2 regions of the Rhodoferax sp. P1_F3 genome follow, and region 2 is predicted to be linked to the other one. Evidence: riboswitches for the same ligand, from Rfam matches in the RefSeq annotation. Region 2 holds a riboswitch; the other holds the start of a gene.
The links. A riboswitch is a leader RNA that binds a small molecule or an ion and turns the genes downstream of it on or off. The one in region 2 is predicted to bind S-adenosylhomocysteine.
Positions count from the first base shown of each region.

Region 1: linked by a shared signal. The riboswitch ahead of AC1DZ5_RS05595 (homocysteine S-methyltransferase family protein) and the one ahead of ahcY (adenosylhomocysteinase) in region 2 are both predicted to bind S-adenosylhomocysteine.

Region 1 covers NZ_JBFUBO010000002.1:606,050-613,126, reverse strand. Annotated here, with positions in the region: gene AC1DZ5_RS05600 (Gfo/Idh/MocA family protein) at 1-809, opposite strand, end outside; gene AC1DZ5_RS05595 (homocysteine S-methyltransferase family protein) at 825-1,901, opposite strand; S-adenosyl-L-homocysteine riboswitch at 1,927-2,014, opposite strand; gene AC1DZ5_RS05590 (EAL domain-containing protein) at 2,061-4,322, opposite strand; gene recQ (DNA helicase RecQ) at 4,458-6,338, shown strand; gene AC1DZ5_RS05580 (hypothetical protein) at 6,386-6,679, opposite strand; gene AC1DZ5_RS05575 (AAA family ATPase) at 6,822-7,077, opposite strand, start outside.
Region 2 covers NZ_JBFUBO010000001.1:463,999-471,075, reverse strand. Annotated here, with positions in the region: gene AC1DZ5_RS02325 (bifunctional 2',3'-cyclic-nucleotide 2'-phosphodiesterase/3'-nucleotidase) at 1-370, opposite strand, end outside; gene AC1DZ5_RS02320 (peptide chain release factor 3) at 461-2,092, opposite strand; gene AC1DZ5_RS02315 (substrate-binding domain-containing protein) at 2,112-3,242, shown strand; S-adenosyl-L-homocysteine riboswitch at 3,289-3,396, shown strand; gene ahcY (adenosylhomocysteinase) at 3,473-5,005, shown strand; gene AC1DZ5_RS02305 (TlyA family RNA methyltransferase) at 5,018-5,905, shown strand; gene metF (methylenetetrahydrofolate reductase [NAD(P)H]) at 5,949-6,803, shown strand; gene AC1DZ5_RS02295 (23S rRNA (adenine(2030)-N(6))-methyltransferase RlmJ) at 6,834-7,077, opposite strand, start outside.

The DNA.
Region 1 (7,077 bases), on a different contig from region 2:
AACACCTTGCCATCATCCACAAAGATGCGGGTTTCCTGGCCCTGGGGGGCGTTGAACGGAATCTCAATCTCCACCCGTTTCTCGGTGCCAATGGCGTGCACCCGTTGGTAGGGCGTGGTTTGCATGGACACAGTGAAATCCAGACGGCGACCACCGCCAAAGTCCAGCAATGCGCTGAAGGTGCGGTCCACACCGAAGTCCGGATCCATGTCCGCCAGCGCCATCACGCGCACGGGCTCAGCGCCAAACAGGAAGCGACCGGCCACGATGGGATAACAGCCAATGTCCATCAGCGCACCGCCGCCCTTGGCAGCGTCATTGCGGATGTTGTCCGCGTTGCGGTTGAAGTACGAGAACCACGCCTGCACCGTGCGCAGCTCGCCCAGCGCGCCACTCTGCACCAATTCGCGCGTGCGCAGCCACTGCGGGTGAAAGCGCACCATGAAGGCTTCCATGATGTGCACCTTGCCAGCCACTTCGCGCAACTGCGCTGCTTCATTGGCATTGAGCGCAACCGGCTTCTCGCACAGCACATGCTTGCCCGCACGCGCTGCGGCCAGCGTCATCGGCACGTGCAGGTCGTTGGGCAAGGGGTTGTAAATGGCCTCGATGGCCGGGTCAGCCAGCAGCTCTTCGTATGAACCATACGCCTTCGGAATACCCAACGTATCAGCCGCAGCCCGCGCGCTGGGCAAGCTGCGCGAGGCAATCGCCTGCACGTCGCACCACTGGCTGCGCATCAGCGCAGGCGTGACCTTCTCCATGCCGATCTTGGCGGTGCTGAGCACGCCCCAGGTGACTTTTTTCATTGCAATGTCCTCAGTTCAGGCGGCTTCTTTGTAGAAGAAATTGCGCTGCACGCTGCGCGCAGCAATCGGGTTCACCGCATGGGCGATGGCGCCAATGTGGTCAGGCGTAGTGCCGCAGCAGCCGCCCACAATATTCACCAGACCTTCCTCGGCAAACTCGCGCACCAGGCGGCTGGTTACGTCCGGCGTTTCGTCAAAGCCGGTGTCGCTCATGGGGTTGGGCAGACCGGCGTTGGGGTAGCAGCTGATGAAGGTGTCCGGCGCCACCTTGTTCAGTTCCTGAATGTAGGGGCGCATCAGCGCCGCACCCAGCGCACAGTTCAGGCCTATGGCCAGCGGCTGCGCATGCCGCACGCTGTGCCAGAAGGCCGTGACGGTCTGGCCACTCAATATGCGGCCCGACGCGTCGGTCACTGTGCCGCTGATGATGATGGGCAGGCGCTCGCCGCTGGCTTCAAAGTACTCGTCCACCGCAAACAGCGCGGCCTTGGCGTTCAGCGTGTCAAAGATGGTTTCCACCAAAATTACGTCGCTGCCGCCCTCCACCAGCGCTTTGGTCTGGTCGTAGTAGGCGGCGCGCAGCTCTTCAAAGGTGACGTTGCGCGCGCCGGGGTCATTCACATCGGGGCTGATGCTGGCCGTCTTGGGCGTGGGGCCCAGGGCGCCGGCCACAAAGCGGGGTTTGTCCGGCGTGCTGTATTTGTCGCAGGCGGCGCGGGCCAGCTTGGCCGACACCAGGTTCATCTCAATGGCCAGGTCGGCCATGTCGTAGTCGGCCTGGGCCACCGTGGTGGCGCCAAAGGTGTTGGTCTCGATCAGGTCGGCACCCGCGGCCAGGTAGCGCTCGTGGATGTCGCTGATCACGTCCGGCCGGGTGAGGCTCAACAATTCGTTGTTGCCTTTGACGTCCTTGTGGAAGTCCTTGAAGCGGTCGCCCTGGCTGCCCGGGCCGGTGTAACCCTCGCCACGGTACTGCGCCTCGCCCAGCTTGAAGCGCTGGATCATGGTGCCCATGGCGCCGTCCAAAATGGCGATGCGCTTCTCCAGAATGCCTGGCAGGGCTTGTGCGCGGGTGTAGGTGATGGGCTTCATGGATGCGGCTCACTGTGTGGTTTTAAACAAGTGAGCGCAGTTGGGAGTCCCAAGCCTGACCGGAGGCCTGCCTGTCGTAGAGGCAGGCGCCAGCTGCAGCGCCCCTTGGGATTTGACTATTTTAATTCACAACGCAGCGGCCGTGAAGGCTAAATGGTCTTAAGCCTGGCCCAGGTGCAGCGCCAACAATGCGTCCAGCGGCATGGGGTGGCCGACTGCATAGCCTTGGGCATAGTGCACGCCAAAGCCGCACAACACAGCCAGAATGGCCGGACTCTCGACAAACTCGGCCACGGTTTTCTTACCCATGAGGCAGCCAATCTCGTGGATGGACTTCACCATGGCCAAGCTGATGGGGTCGGTGACAATGTCGCGCACAAACTGGCCGTCGATCTTGAGTTCGTCCACCGGCAGGTTGCGCAAATAGGCAAAAGACGACAGGCCACTGCCAAAGTCGTCCAGTGACAGCTTGCAGCCCAGTTGGCGCAGGGTGTCGATGAAATGCTTCGCCGTGTGCAAGTTGCTGATGGCGGCGGTCTCCGTGATCTCAAAGCACAGCTTGCGGCACGGCAAGGGCGTGTGGGCCAGCGTGTCCAGCACAAAGGCCATGAACACCTCGTCGCCCAGCGACTGACCCGACAGGTTGATCGAGCACTGGTCAATGTGGTCCTGGTGCGCCACCATCCACTCCAGCGCGTGCGTCACCACCCAGCGGTCCACGCGGGCGGCGAGGTGGTAGCGCTCCACCGCAGGCATGAACTGACCTGGCAGCACCAGCGCGCCCGCCTCGTCCCGCAGGCGCAGCAAAAATTCGCAGTGCAGCCCCACCGCGGGGCCGGGGTTGATGGGCACGATGGGCTGGCCATAGAGCACGAAGCGGTCTTCTTGCAGCGCACGCTCGATGCGGCTGACCCACTCCATCACGCCATAACGCTGCGCCAGCGCCGGGTCGTCACTCGCATAGACGTGGATGCGGCCACGGCCTGAATCCTTGGCCACGTAGCAGGCGCTGTCGGCGGCCTGCAAGAGTGCGCCCACGCTTTCACTCTGCGCATCCAGCACCACCATGCCCACACTCACGCCCACGCCAAAACTCTGGTCGCGCCAGGTAAAGCGGTAGGCCGCCAGGCTCAGCTGCAGGCGCTCTGCCACGCGCAGGGCCTGGGCCACGGTCTGGTGGGTCAGGACGATGCCGAACTCGTCCCCACCTATGCGGCACAGGTGGTCTTCCTCGCGCAGCACCTCCGAGAACAGCTGTGCGGTCTGGCGCAGCAGCTCGTCGCCCGCCGTGTGGCCGCAGGTGTCGTTCACCACTTTGAATTCGTCCAGGTCCAGGTAGCAGACCACGTGGCGCTGGTCCTGGTCGCGCGTGCGGTCAAAGCATTCGGCCAGCGCCTGTTCAAAGGCGCGCCGGTTGCCCAGTCCGGTCAATTCGTCGTGTGTGGCCTGAAAGGCCATTTCCTGGCTCAGGCGGCGCTGCTCGGTTACATCGCGGAACACCAGCACCGCGCCCTGCACCTCGCCATCGGCGTCGCGGATGGGCGAGACCGCGGCCTCGACCAGCAAAGTGCCCTCCAGGCGGTGCGCCAGGCTGAGCTGGGGATAGCGGTGGGTTTCCGCCGCCGCGATGGCATCGGCCACCAGATCCGCGCGAGGCGCCGCCGCTTCGGCGGTGCTCAAGTTGAACACCGTCCGGTAAGGGCGCCCCACAGCGCCCGCCAGCGTCCAGCCCGTCAGCGCCTCGGCCACGGGGTTGATGTAGAGCAACTCGCCTTCGGCATTGGTGGTGATCACCGCGTCGCTGATGGAGTGCAGGGTGACCTGCAGGCGTTCTTTCTCTTGGTACAGCGCGTCTTCGGCAAACTTGCGCGCCTGCATGAAGCGCACCCGGTCCAGCGCCACAGCCACGTGGCCGGCCAGCGCTTGCATGAAATCGATCTGCCAATCGGCCGGAGGGCGCACGCCCTCCCCATCGCCAAAGGTACCAATACCCACAGCGCCTAGACGCTCATCTGCCAGCAGCAGCGGCACATTGATGATGGTGCGGTTGTGCAGCTGCGCCACCACCTCTTTGTTGGTGCGCGGGTCAGTCCGTGCGTCGTTGACCACGACCACGTGGTCGGCCGCCAGGATTTCCTCCAGCATGCGGTCGCCCGCAATGGGAATGTCCATGGTCTGTGCCTTGGCATGCAGTTGCCGGTAGTCCGCATCGGACGTGGCCTGGCTGATGACAGACACAAACCCGGGGCGGTCGCCTATCAAAGCCAGCCAGGCGTGGGCGTAGCCCAAAACGTCTTCCACCACAGGCGCCACGGCGGCCAGAATGTCGGGCAGGGTCCAAGCGCGTTCCAGTCGCTTGCACAGCTGCAACAAGGCCTTGGTTTGCAACTGGGTGTCGAGCACGATGGGCTGGTCGATCATGGGTTCAAGTGTAGCGACAGGCTTGCCCGACAATAGGAGAATTTCCCTTCATCCGGCGCCGCGCACCGGCGAAGCCTGGGTTTTGAATGTTTTAGTGCTCTAGCCCCCGTAACCACCGCGCCAATAGCTCCTATTTTGATAGCAGAAACTTATTCTTCCAGCGCCACTCTGGATGCCTGCAGCAACATTTTGCGCACCGTGTTTGGCTACGACGCCTTCCGCGGCCCGCAGCAGGCCATCGTGGAACACGTGGCCGATGGCGGCGATGCGCTGGTGCTCATGCCCACGGGCGGAGGCAAGAGTCTGTGTTACCAGGTACCGGCCATCGTGCGCCAGCAGGCCGGGCTAGGTGCCACGCTGGTCATCTCGCCACTGATTGCCCTGATGCACGACCAGGTGGGCGCGCTGCATGAAGCCGGCGTCAGCGCCGCCTTTCTCAATTCCACGCTGAGCGGCGACGAGGCCTACCAGATCGAACAACAACTGCTGCGCGGCGAGATCACCTTGCTCTACGCCGCGCCGGAGCGGGTGAACAACGCGCGCTTCTTGGCGTTGCTGGATTCGCTGTTCGAACGCGGCAAGCTGAGCCTGTTTGCCATTGACGAGGCCCATTGTGTGAGCCAGTGGGGCCACGACTTCCGGCCCGACTACCGCAACCTGACGGTGCTGCATGAGCGCTACCCCGGCGTGCCCCGCATCGCACTCACCGCCACGGCCGACGACCTGACGCGCGCCGACATCCTGGAGCGGCTGCAGCTCGAAGACGCGCGCGCCTTTGTCAGCAGCTTTGACCGACCCAACATCCGCTACACCATCGTCGAGAAGAAAGATTCCACGCTGCAGCTGCTGCGCTTCATTGAACGCGAGCACGAGGGCGAGGCCGGCATCGTCTACTGCCAGAGCCGCAAGAAGGTGGAAGACATGGCGCAGACCCTGGTGGACGCGGGCATCAAGGCCCTGCCCTACCACGCAGGGCTGGACGCCAAAGTGCGCCAGACCCACCAGGACCGGTTTTTGCGCGAGGAAGGCATCGTCATGGTAGCCACCATCGCCTTCGGCATGGGCATCGACAAGCCCGATGTGCGCTTTGTGGCCCACCGCGACATGCCCAAGAACATCGAAGGCTACTACCAGGAAACCGGCCGCGCCGGCCGCGACGGCCTGGCCGCCGACGCCTGGATGGCCTATGGCCTGCAAGACGTGGTGAACCAGCGCCGCATGATTGACGAAAGCCCGGCTGGCGAAGAATTCAAGCAGGTGATGCGCGGCAAGCTCGACGCCCTGCTGGGCCTGGCCGAGGCCACGGACTGCCGCCGGGTGCGGCTGCTGGGCTACTTTGGCGAGGCCAGCCAGCCCTGTGGCAACTGTGACAACTGCCTGAACCCGCCCGCCGTGTGGGACGGCACCGACGCCGCCCGCAAACTGCTGTCCACCATCTACCGCATCCAGCAGATGAGTGGCGTGAGCTTTGGTGCCGGGCACCTGATGGACATCGTGCGTGGCAAAACGACGGAGAAAGTCACGCAGTACGGCCACGCCAGCCTAAGCACCTTTGGCGTGGGGACAGATTTTTCGGAGCTTCAGCTGCGTGGCGTGCTGCGCCAGTTGATTGCCATGGGCGCGGTGGCGGTGCAGGGCGAGTTCAACACCATGCAGCTCACGGCCGAATCACGGGCGGTGCTCAAAGGCGAGGTGCCAGTGAGTTTGCGTGAATCCGTGTCAGCCCCGGCGGACCGCAAGAGCCGACGCAATCCGCGCCTGGGTGCCGTGGTCAAAGCGCCCATCAACCTGGACAGCGAAGGCCTGCTGCGCTACTCGGCCCTCAAGGCCTGGCGAGCGGATGTGGCCAAAGAACACAACCTTCCCGCCTATGTGATTTTTCATGACGCCACGTTGGCAGCCATTGCACAGCGGGCACCCCAGAGCCTGGAAGACCTGCAGGGCATCAGCGGCATAGGCGCCAAGAAGCTGGAAGCCTATGCCAGCGATGTGCTGCGGGTGGTGGCGCTGGAATAAAAAGCCGACGCTGGGACGTAAGCCCAAGGCCGGCCCAGCACGGGGGCTTAGTGGCGGCGGAAGCCGCTTTCGTACGCCATGGCGGCACCCGACATGGTATTTTCCAAGCGCTCGATAGCGCGCATGTGGCGAGCGGAACAACTGGCGTCGGCCGCTTTGGCACGGTGGTGCTGCACCAGCGCCTGGAACTTGGTGCGGCAGGCTTCGAGCGCGCCGGCAAAGTTCAGGGCAATGTACGCCGAGTGGTCCGCATGGGTTTGGCGGAATTCGCCAGACCAGTAGTCAAACAGCTGCCACTTGTAAGTACCTTTTTCAGGTACTTGAATCGTATCTCTGTGCATATATACAGTGCAAAGGGAGAGAAATAGGCACCGGCCACCAGTCAACGTTCCAACGAACTGGGGAAATTCAGTACCCGCCTGTGCCTAATACGCATGAGCGTATCGGGCGGTTGACAGGCGGGACAAAAAAATTACGGGGGAGTTACGGCAGAAAGCCCATGCCCCGGTTCTCCCGCACCTCAGGTTTGATGCGGTGCTCGGCCTCCAGCTGGTCCAAGAACTCCTCGGGGCTCAGGCTGACATCCAGAATCATGGCCTGGCGCTTGACGGCGGCAAAGTCTCCCAGGCACAGCTGGTCCAGCCCGGCCAGGCGACTGGCCAGAGCCGGCGTCAGGCGCCCTGCGTCATTCGCACAGGCTTCCGTCACAAACACGGTCGTCCGCTGCGCCGCAGACAGG
Region 2 (7,077 bases):
CGTGGTTGCCCAAGTTGGCCGCGTCATAGCCCAGCGGGTTCAACACCTTGTAGGCCGGGTGCGTCTGGCCGGGCTGCAGCGGGGCCACGCGCGCCACCACATCGCCCAACGGGTTGCCCTGCAGCAGGTCGCCGTTGTCAAACAGCAGGCTGTTGGGTGCCTCGCTGCGTGCGGCCTTGATGAGGCTGATGGCACGGGCCAGGCCGTATTGGTCGGTCGGCTTGTCCTGGTAGTAGTCGTAGCTCAGCAGGTTCATGTGCACATCGGTGGTCTCCAGGATGCGCAGCTTCAGTTGTTCGGCGTTAGCGGCCGTGCCCAGGGCTGCCAGCAGCAGGGCGCTGGCGAGGCGCAGGGAAGAGGGAAATGTCATGGGGTGCTCCTGTCCGGTCAAGCCAATAAAAAAGCCCACTGACTGCAGCGGGCTTTTGATCTTACTTCGGTGGGCGAAGGAGCTGGCCCTTCAGCCCGCGCTTTGCAGCGCCAAGCCCGCGTGCTCGCGCAGCGGGTGGAAGTGGATCTTGGGAAAGCGCTCCTGCGCCAGGCGCACGTCGTAGGGGCTGGTGCACAGGTAAGCCAGCGTGTCGGCCGCGTCGCGCGCCATGCGGGCGGGGTAGGCGTTGATGAATTCCTGCAGCTCTTTGGGCGTGTCGGCCGTGATCCAGCGCGCGCCGGTGTACTGGCTGCCTTCCAGGCGGATGTCGGCGTCATATTCGCCCTTGAGGCGGTGCTGCACCACTTCAAATTGCAGCTGGCCCACGGCGCCCAGCAGCATGTTGCCGCCCATCTCAGGGCGGAACACCTGAATGGCACCTTCTTCGCCCAGCTGGGCCAGGCCCTGCTGCAGTTGCTTAGTACGTAGCGGGTTTTTCAGCACCACGGTCATGAACATTTCGGGCGCGAAGAAGGGCAGGCCGGTGTACATGAGGTTCACACTGCCGTCGGTAATCGTGTCGCCCAACTGCACGCCGCCGTGGGTGGTAAAGCCCACGATGTCGCCTGCATAGGCCTCTTCCACCGCCTCGCGGCGCTGGCTCATGAAGGTCACCACGCTGGTGGGGCGCAACTCTTTGCTGGTGCGCATCACCTTGAGCTTCATGCCTGGCGTGTACTTGCCGCTGGCCATGCGCACAAAGGCAATGCGGTCGCGGTGGTTGGCGTCCATATTGGCCTGCACCTTGAACACCACGCCGCTGAAGGCGTCGTCTTCGGGCTGCACTTCCTTGATGACAGGCTGCTTGTTGACGATGAAAGAACTGGTACGCGGGCCGGGCGAGGGTGCCAGGTCCACCAGCGCGTCCAACACTTCCATCACGCCAAAGTTGTTCACGCCCGAGCCAAAGAACACGGGGGTTTGCTTGCCGGCCAAAAAGGCCTCCAGGTCCCAGGCGGGGCTGGCGCCGGTGGCCAGCTCCATGCTCTCGATAGCGGTCGTCCACTCATGGCCAAAGCGCTTGGCCAGCGAGTCGGCGTCGTTCAGCGGCACGGCGTCAAAGTCCTGCGGGCGGCGCTCGCTGCCGCTCTCAAAGACCGTCATGGCTTTGGTGCGCAAATTGATGATGCCGCCGAAGGCCTTGCCCTGGCCCACCGGCCAGGTCATGGGCACGCAGGGCATGCCCAGCTCGCGTTCGATCTCGTCCAGGATGTCCAGCGGCTCGCGCACTTCGCGGTCCATCTTGTTCACAAACGTGATGATAGGTGTATCGCGCTGGCGGCAGACCTCAATCAGGCGGCGGGTCTGCGCTTCCACACCGTTGGCCGCGTCAATCACCATCAACGCGGAATCCACCGCGGTCAGTACCCGGTAGGTGTCTTCCGAGAAGTCCTTGTGGCCGGGCGTGTCCAGCAGGTTGATCACGTGGTCGCGGTAGACCATCTGCATGACGCTTGATGCCACCGAGATGCCGCGTTGCTTTTCAATTTCCATCCAGTCGGACGTCGCGTGGCGCGTGGCTTTGCGGGCCTTCACCGAGCCGGCGATCTGGATTGCTCCCGAGAACAGCAGCAGCTTTTCGGTCAGCGTGGTCTTGCCGGCGTCAGGGTGGGAAATGATGGCAAAGGTGCGGCGGCGGCGGGTTTCGGGGGCGTAGGTCACAGGGGGTCCAAGGTCGGGTGTGGGCAGCGCACAAGGGGCGGGCCACCAGAGAGAAGCTCGGTATTTTACAGAGGGCGCCAACCGACCGCTTGCCCTTACACTCGCGCTCCAACAAGCGAAACGAGCGGAGCAGCGTGTGAGCATCAAGCAACTGGCCAGTGCACTGGGGTTATCCACCTCCACGGTCAGCCGCGCCTTGAATGGCTACACCGATGTGAATGAGCAGACCCGCGAGCGTGTGCAGGCCATGGCTGCGGCCATGGGCTACCGGCCCGACGCCGGTGCGCGTCGCCTGGTGCGCGGCAAGACCGATGCGGTGGGCATTGTCTACTCCGCCGCGGTGGAAAACCTGGGCAACCCGCAGTTTCTGGACATGGCCGATGGCCTGGGAGAGCGCCTGCAAAGCAAACAGCTGGACCTGCTGCTGGCGGTGGCCAAAAACGAGACCGATCTGACGTTTTACGAGCGCCTGTTTCACGGTGGGCGGGTGGACGCGGTCGTCGTGCCCAACACCCGGGTGCATGACCCGCGCGTGGACTACCTGCGGGAAAAGGGCTACCCCTTTGTCGGCTATGGCCGCACCCATGCGTGCGACGACTATTCCTGGGTGGACTTTGACAACGACATGGGCAGTCGTCTGGCCGTGGAGCATTTGCTCAAACTGGGCCATACGCGGTTTGCCTATGTACATGCGCCGCTGGAGCTGAACTTTGCCTTCCAGCGCCACCGCGGCTTCATGGCCGCGCTGACAGCGCGCAATCTGGATTGCCCGGCCCACTACCGCGTGGGCGATGTGCAAGACCGGCGCAGCGGCCTGCAGGCCGTGCAGGCCCTGCTGGCCATGAGCCCGCGGCCCACCGCCGTGCTGGTCGACAACAACCTGGGCGGCGTGGGCGTCATCCGCGGCCTGATGGATGCCGGCGTGCGCGTGGGGCAAGACATTTCGGTCGTGGTGCATGGGGACATTCCGCAAGATACGTTGCTTACCGGCATGCCAGTCACCACCGTTACCCAGCCCACGCCCCACACCACGGGCGAGGCACTGGCCGACATGGTGTTCCAGGTGCTGCACGCGCCTGAAGATGGCCCCTACCACTTACTGCGCCAGCCTGGACTGCAGCTGGGCACCACCACCGGGCCGGTGCGATAAATCCCTAAAGGTTGCCGCGGTCCGTGGCAACAGGCTAAAATGCGCCACTTCCGAGGAGCGTTGCAGCTCGCCCGATGCCCCCAGCGGCACGGCGAGTGAGGCTCGGAAAACACGGCGCGCCCTGCGCTGTGCCTCCCAACGGCGCTCACCCACTGGTTTGTGTGCGGTGAGTTTTACCTCTTGAATCCCCGCCCGCCAGTGTTTATTCAAATGAACTTTTGGAGTGAACCATGAGCGCTGTGTTGAAATTTTCCAAGACCCCCAAGGCTGTCAAGGCTGCCGTCAAATCCGTAGCCCCCAAGGCGGCTGCCAAAGTGGTGAAGGCGCCCGTCGCCAAGACTGAAGACTTCAAGATTGCCGACATCGCCCTGGCAGCCTGGGGCCGCAAAGAGCTGACCATTGCCGAGACCGAAATGCCCGGTCTGATGGCCATCCGCGAAGAGTTCGCCAAGGTCCAGCCCCTGAAGGGCGCACGCATCACCGGCTCGCTGCACATGACCATCCAGACCGGCGTGCTCATTGAAACGCTGAAGGCCCTGGGCGCCGATGTGCGTTGGGCTTCGTGCAACATCTTCTCCACGCAAGACCACGCCGCCGCCGCAATTGCCGCGACTGGCACGCCAGTGTTTGCTGTCAAGGGTGAGTCGTTGGAAGACTACTGGGATTACACCCACCGCATTTTTGAGTTCAACGGCAAGAAGGGGACTGCGGCTGAAGGCCCCAACATGATCCTGGACGACGGCGGCGATGCCACGCTGCTGATGCACCTGGGCGCTCGCGCCGAGAAAGACATCAAGCTCCTGGCCAAGCCCGGTAGCCACGAAGAAATCTGCCTGTTCAACAGCATCAAGGCCAAGCTGAAGGTGGACTCCACCTGGTACAGCCGCCGCCTGAAGAACATCATGGGCGTTACCGAAGAGACCACTACGGGCGTGATGCGCCTGGAAGAAATGGCCGCCAAGGGCACACTGGCCCTGCGCGCCATCAACGTGAACGACTCGGTGACCAAGAGCAAGTTCGACAACCTGTACGGTTGCCGCGAATCCCTGGTGGACGGCATCAAGCGCGCCACCGACGTGATGATCGCCGGCAAGGTGGCCGTGGTGGCTGGCTACGGTGACGTGGGCAAGGGCTCTGCCCAGGCCCTGCGCGCTTTGTCCGCCCAAGTGTGGGTGACCGAGATCGACCCCATCAACGCCCTGCAGGCCGCGATGGAAGGCTACAAGGTCGTGACCATGGAATACGCTGCCGACAAGGCCGACATTTTCGTGACCACCACCGGCAACAAGAACGTCATCACCTACAAGCACATGGAGGCCATGAAGGACCAGGCCATCGTGAGCAACATCGGCCACTTTGACAATGAAATCGACGTCGCTTCGCTGGAAAAGCTGAAGTGGGAAGAGATCAAGCCCCAGGTGGACCATGTGATCTTCCCGGCCAAGGGCAAGAAGCCTTCCAAGCGCATCATCCTGCTGGCCAAGGGCCGCCTGGTGAACCTGGGCTGCGGCACCGGCCACCCCAGCTTCGTGATGTCGTCCAGCTTTGCGAACCAGACCATCGCCCAGATCGAGCTGTTCACCAAGCCCAAGGAATACAAGGTTGGCAAGGTCTATGTGCTGCCCAAGCACCTGGACGAAAAAGTGGCGCGTCTGCACCTGACGAAGGTCGGCGCCATGCTGACCGAACTGACCGACGAGCAGGCTTCGTACATCGGCGTCTCCAAAGCCGGTCCGTACAAGAAAAACACCTACCGCTACTAAGCCAAGGACTTCATGCGTATAGACCAACTGCTGGTACAGCGCGGGCTGGCCAGCACCCGCTCGCAGGCCCAACGCCTGATCGCCGATGGCGTGCAGTGGCAGAAGATGGAAGCGGGCGGCGAGGTCTGGAAACGCGTGGTCAAGAATGGCGACGACGTGCCTGAGGACGCTCGCATCGAGCTGCTGGACGACTCCGAGGCACGCTATGTGTCGCGGGGTGGTCTGAAGCTGGAGGCCGCCCTCAAGCACGTGGGCTTGTCGGTGGCGGGGCTGCGTTGCCTGGACGTGGGGCAGAGCACCGGTGGTTTCACCGACTGCCTGATCCAGGCGGGTGCCGCCGCGGTGGTGGGGGTGGATGTGGGCAGTGCCCAACTGCACCCCAGCCTGCGCGAGGACGCCCGGGTCTTGTGCGTGGAGAGCGTCAATGCCCGTACCCTGTCCGCTGCAGATTTGATAGCTGCTTACGCAGACAGTACGGGTGCTGAAGGCCAATTTGACCTGGAAGAGGATGGCGCAACCTTTGAAGGTTTCGATGGCTCCGATGACAGCCGTGAGGAGGCCGAGCTGGCCACCTTGCCGCCAGAATTCGCGCCGCCGTTTGACCTGCTGGTGGCCGACCTATCCTTCATCTCGCAAACCTTGGTACTGCCCGCGGCGGTGCCTTTGTTGCGGGACGGTGGCACCTTGCTGACCCTGGTGAAGCCGCAGTTTGAACTGCAGCCTGGCCAGGTAGGCAAGGGCGGCATTGTCAAAGACGCGGCCATGTACGCCATCGTCGAGCAGCGCCTGCGCGAGGCCTGTGCCGAACTGGACCTGACGGTCACCGCGTGGTTCGACTCGCCCATCGAAGGCGGCGACGGCAACCGCGAATTTTTCATTTGCGCCCGCAAGGCGGGCTGAACGCAGCTCCCGCGTGTGCGGGGCGTGCGAGACGGAGATGCTGATGTTTACCAACGACCGAATTCCGCTGAGTCTGGAGTTCTTTCCCCCCAAAACACCCGAAGGCGCGGAGAAGCTGCGGGGCGTGCGCCAGCAGCTGTACGCGCTGCGCCCCGATTTTTGCTCGGTCACTTTTGGTGCCGGCGGTTCCACGCAAGAAGGCACCTTCGGTGCGGTGCGTGAGATCCTGGCTGAAGGCGTGAGCGCGGCTTCGCATTTTTCGTGCATCGGTGCGACCAAAAACACCGTGCGCGATCAGCTGGCCATCCTCAAGACCATGGGCGTGAAGCGCCTGGTGGCTTTGCGTGGCGATCTGCCCAGTGGTTACGGCGCGGGTGGTGAGTTCCACTACGCCAGCGACCTGGTGGCCTTTATCCGAGCTGAGTCGGGCGATGACTTCCACATCGAAGTGGCGGCCTATCCCGAGGTGCACCCCCAAGCCAAGTCACCGGCCCATGACCTGCAGGCGTTTGCCGCCAAGGTCAAGGCTGGTGCCAACTCGGCCATCACCCAGTATTTCTACAACTCAGACGCCTACTTCCGCTTTGTGGAAGAGGTGGATGCGCTGGGGCTGGAGGTGCCCGTGGTGCCGGGCATCATGCCCATCACCAGTTCCACGCAGCTGATGCGCTTCTCGGACGCTTGTGGTGCCGAAATCCCGCGCTGGATTCGCCTGCGCCTGCAAAGCTATGGCGACGATATTGCGTCCATCAAGGCCTTTGGGCTGGAAGTGGTGACAGATCTGTGCGAGCAACTGCGCGCCGGCGGCGCCCCCGCGCTGCACTTCTACACCATGAACCAGAGCGGGGCTACTCTGGCGTTGTGTCAGAACCTGGGGCTGGTGCCTACGGTGCAATAACGCGGAATCGCTAGGCCCGGAGAGGCGGTATTAGCCGCCCGACTCCAGCGTTGACGTGGCATTTGCGTCTTGTTTGAGCAATTCCACCATCTGCGGCAAGGCGTCTTTCAACGCGGCTTTGAGCGTGTGAGGTGGGTTGATCAGGAACATGCCACTGGCTGGCAGACCCGGGCGCACCACTTCGCCTTCGGCGTCCTGCAGCAGCTTGCTGGACTTCACGGTCAGTGTGGCGTGCAGCCAAGACTTACCTGATTTGTTGGCCAGGGTCTTGAGC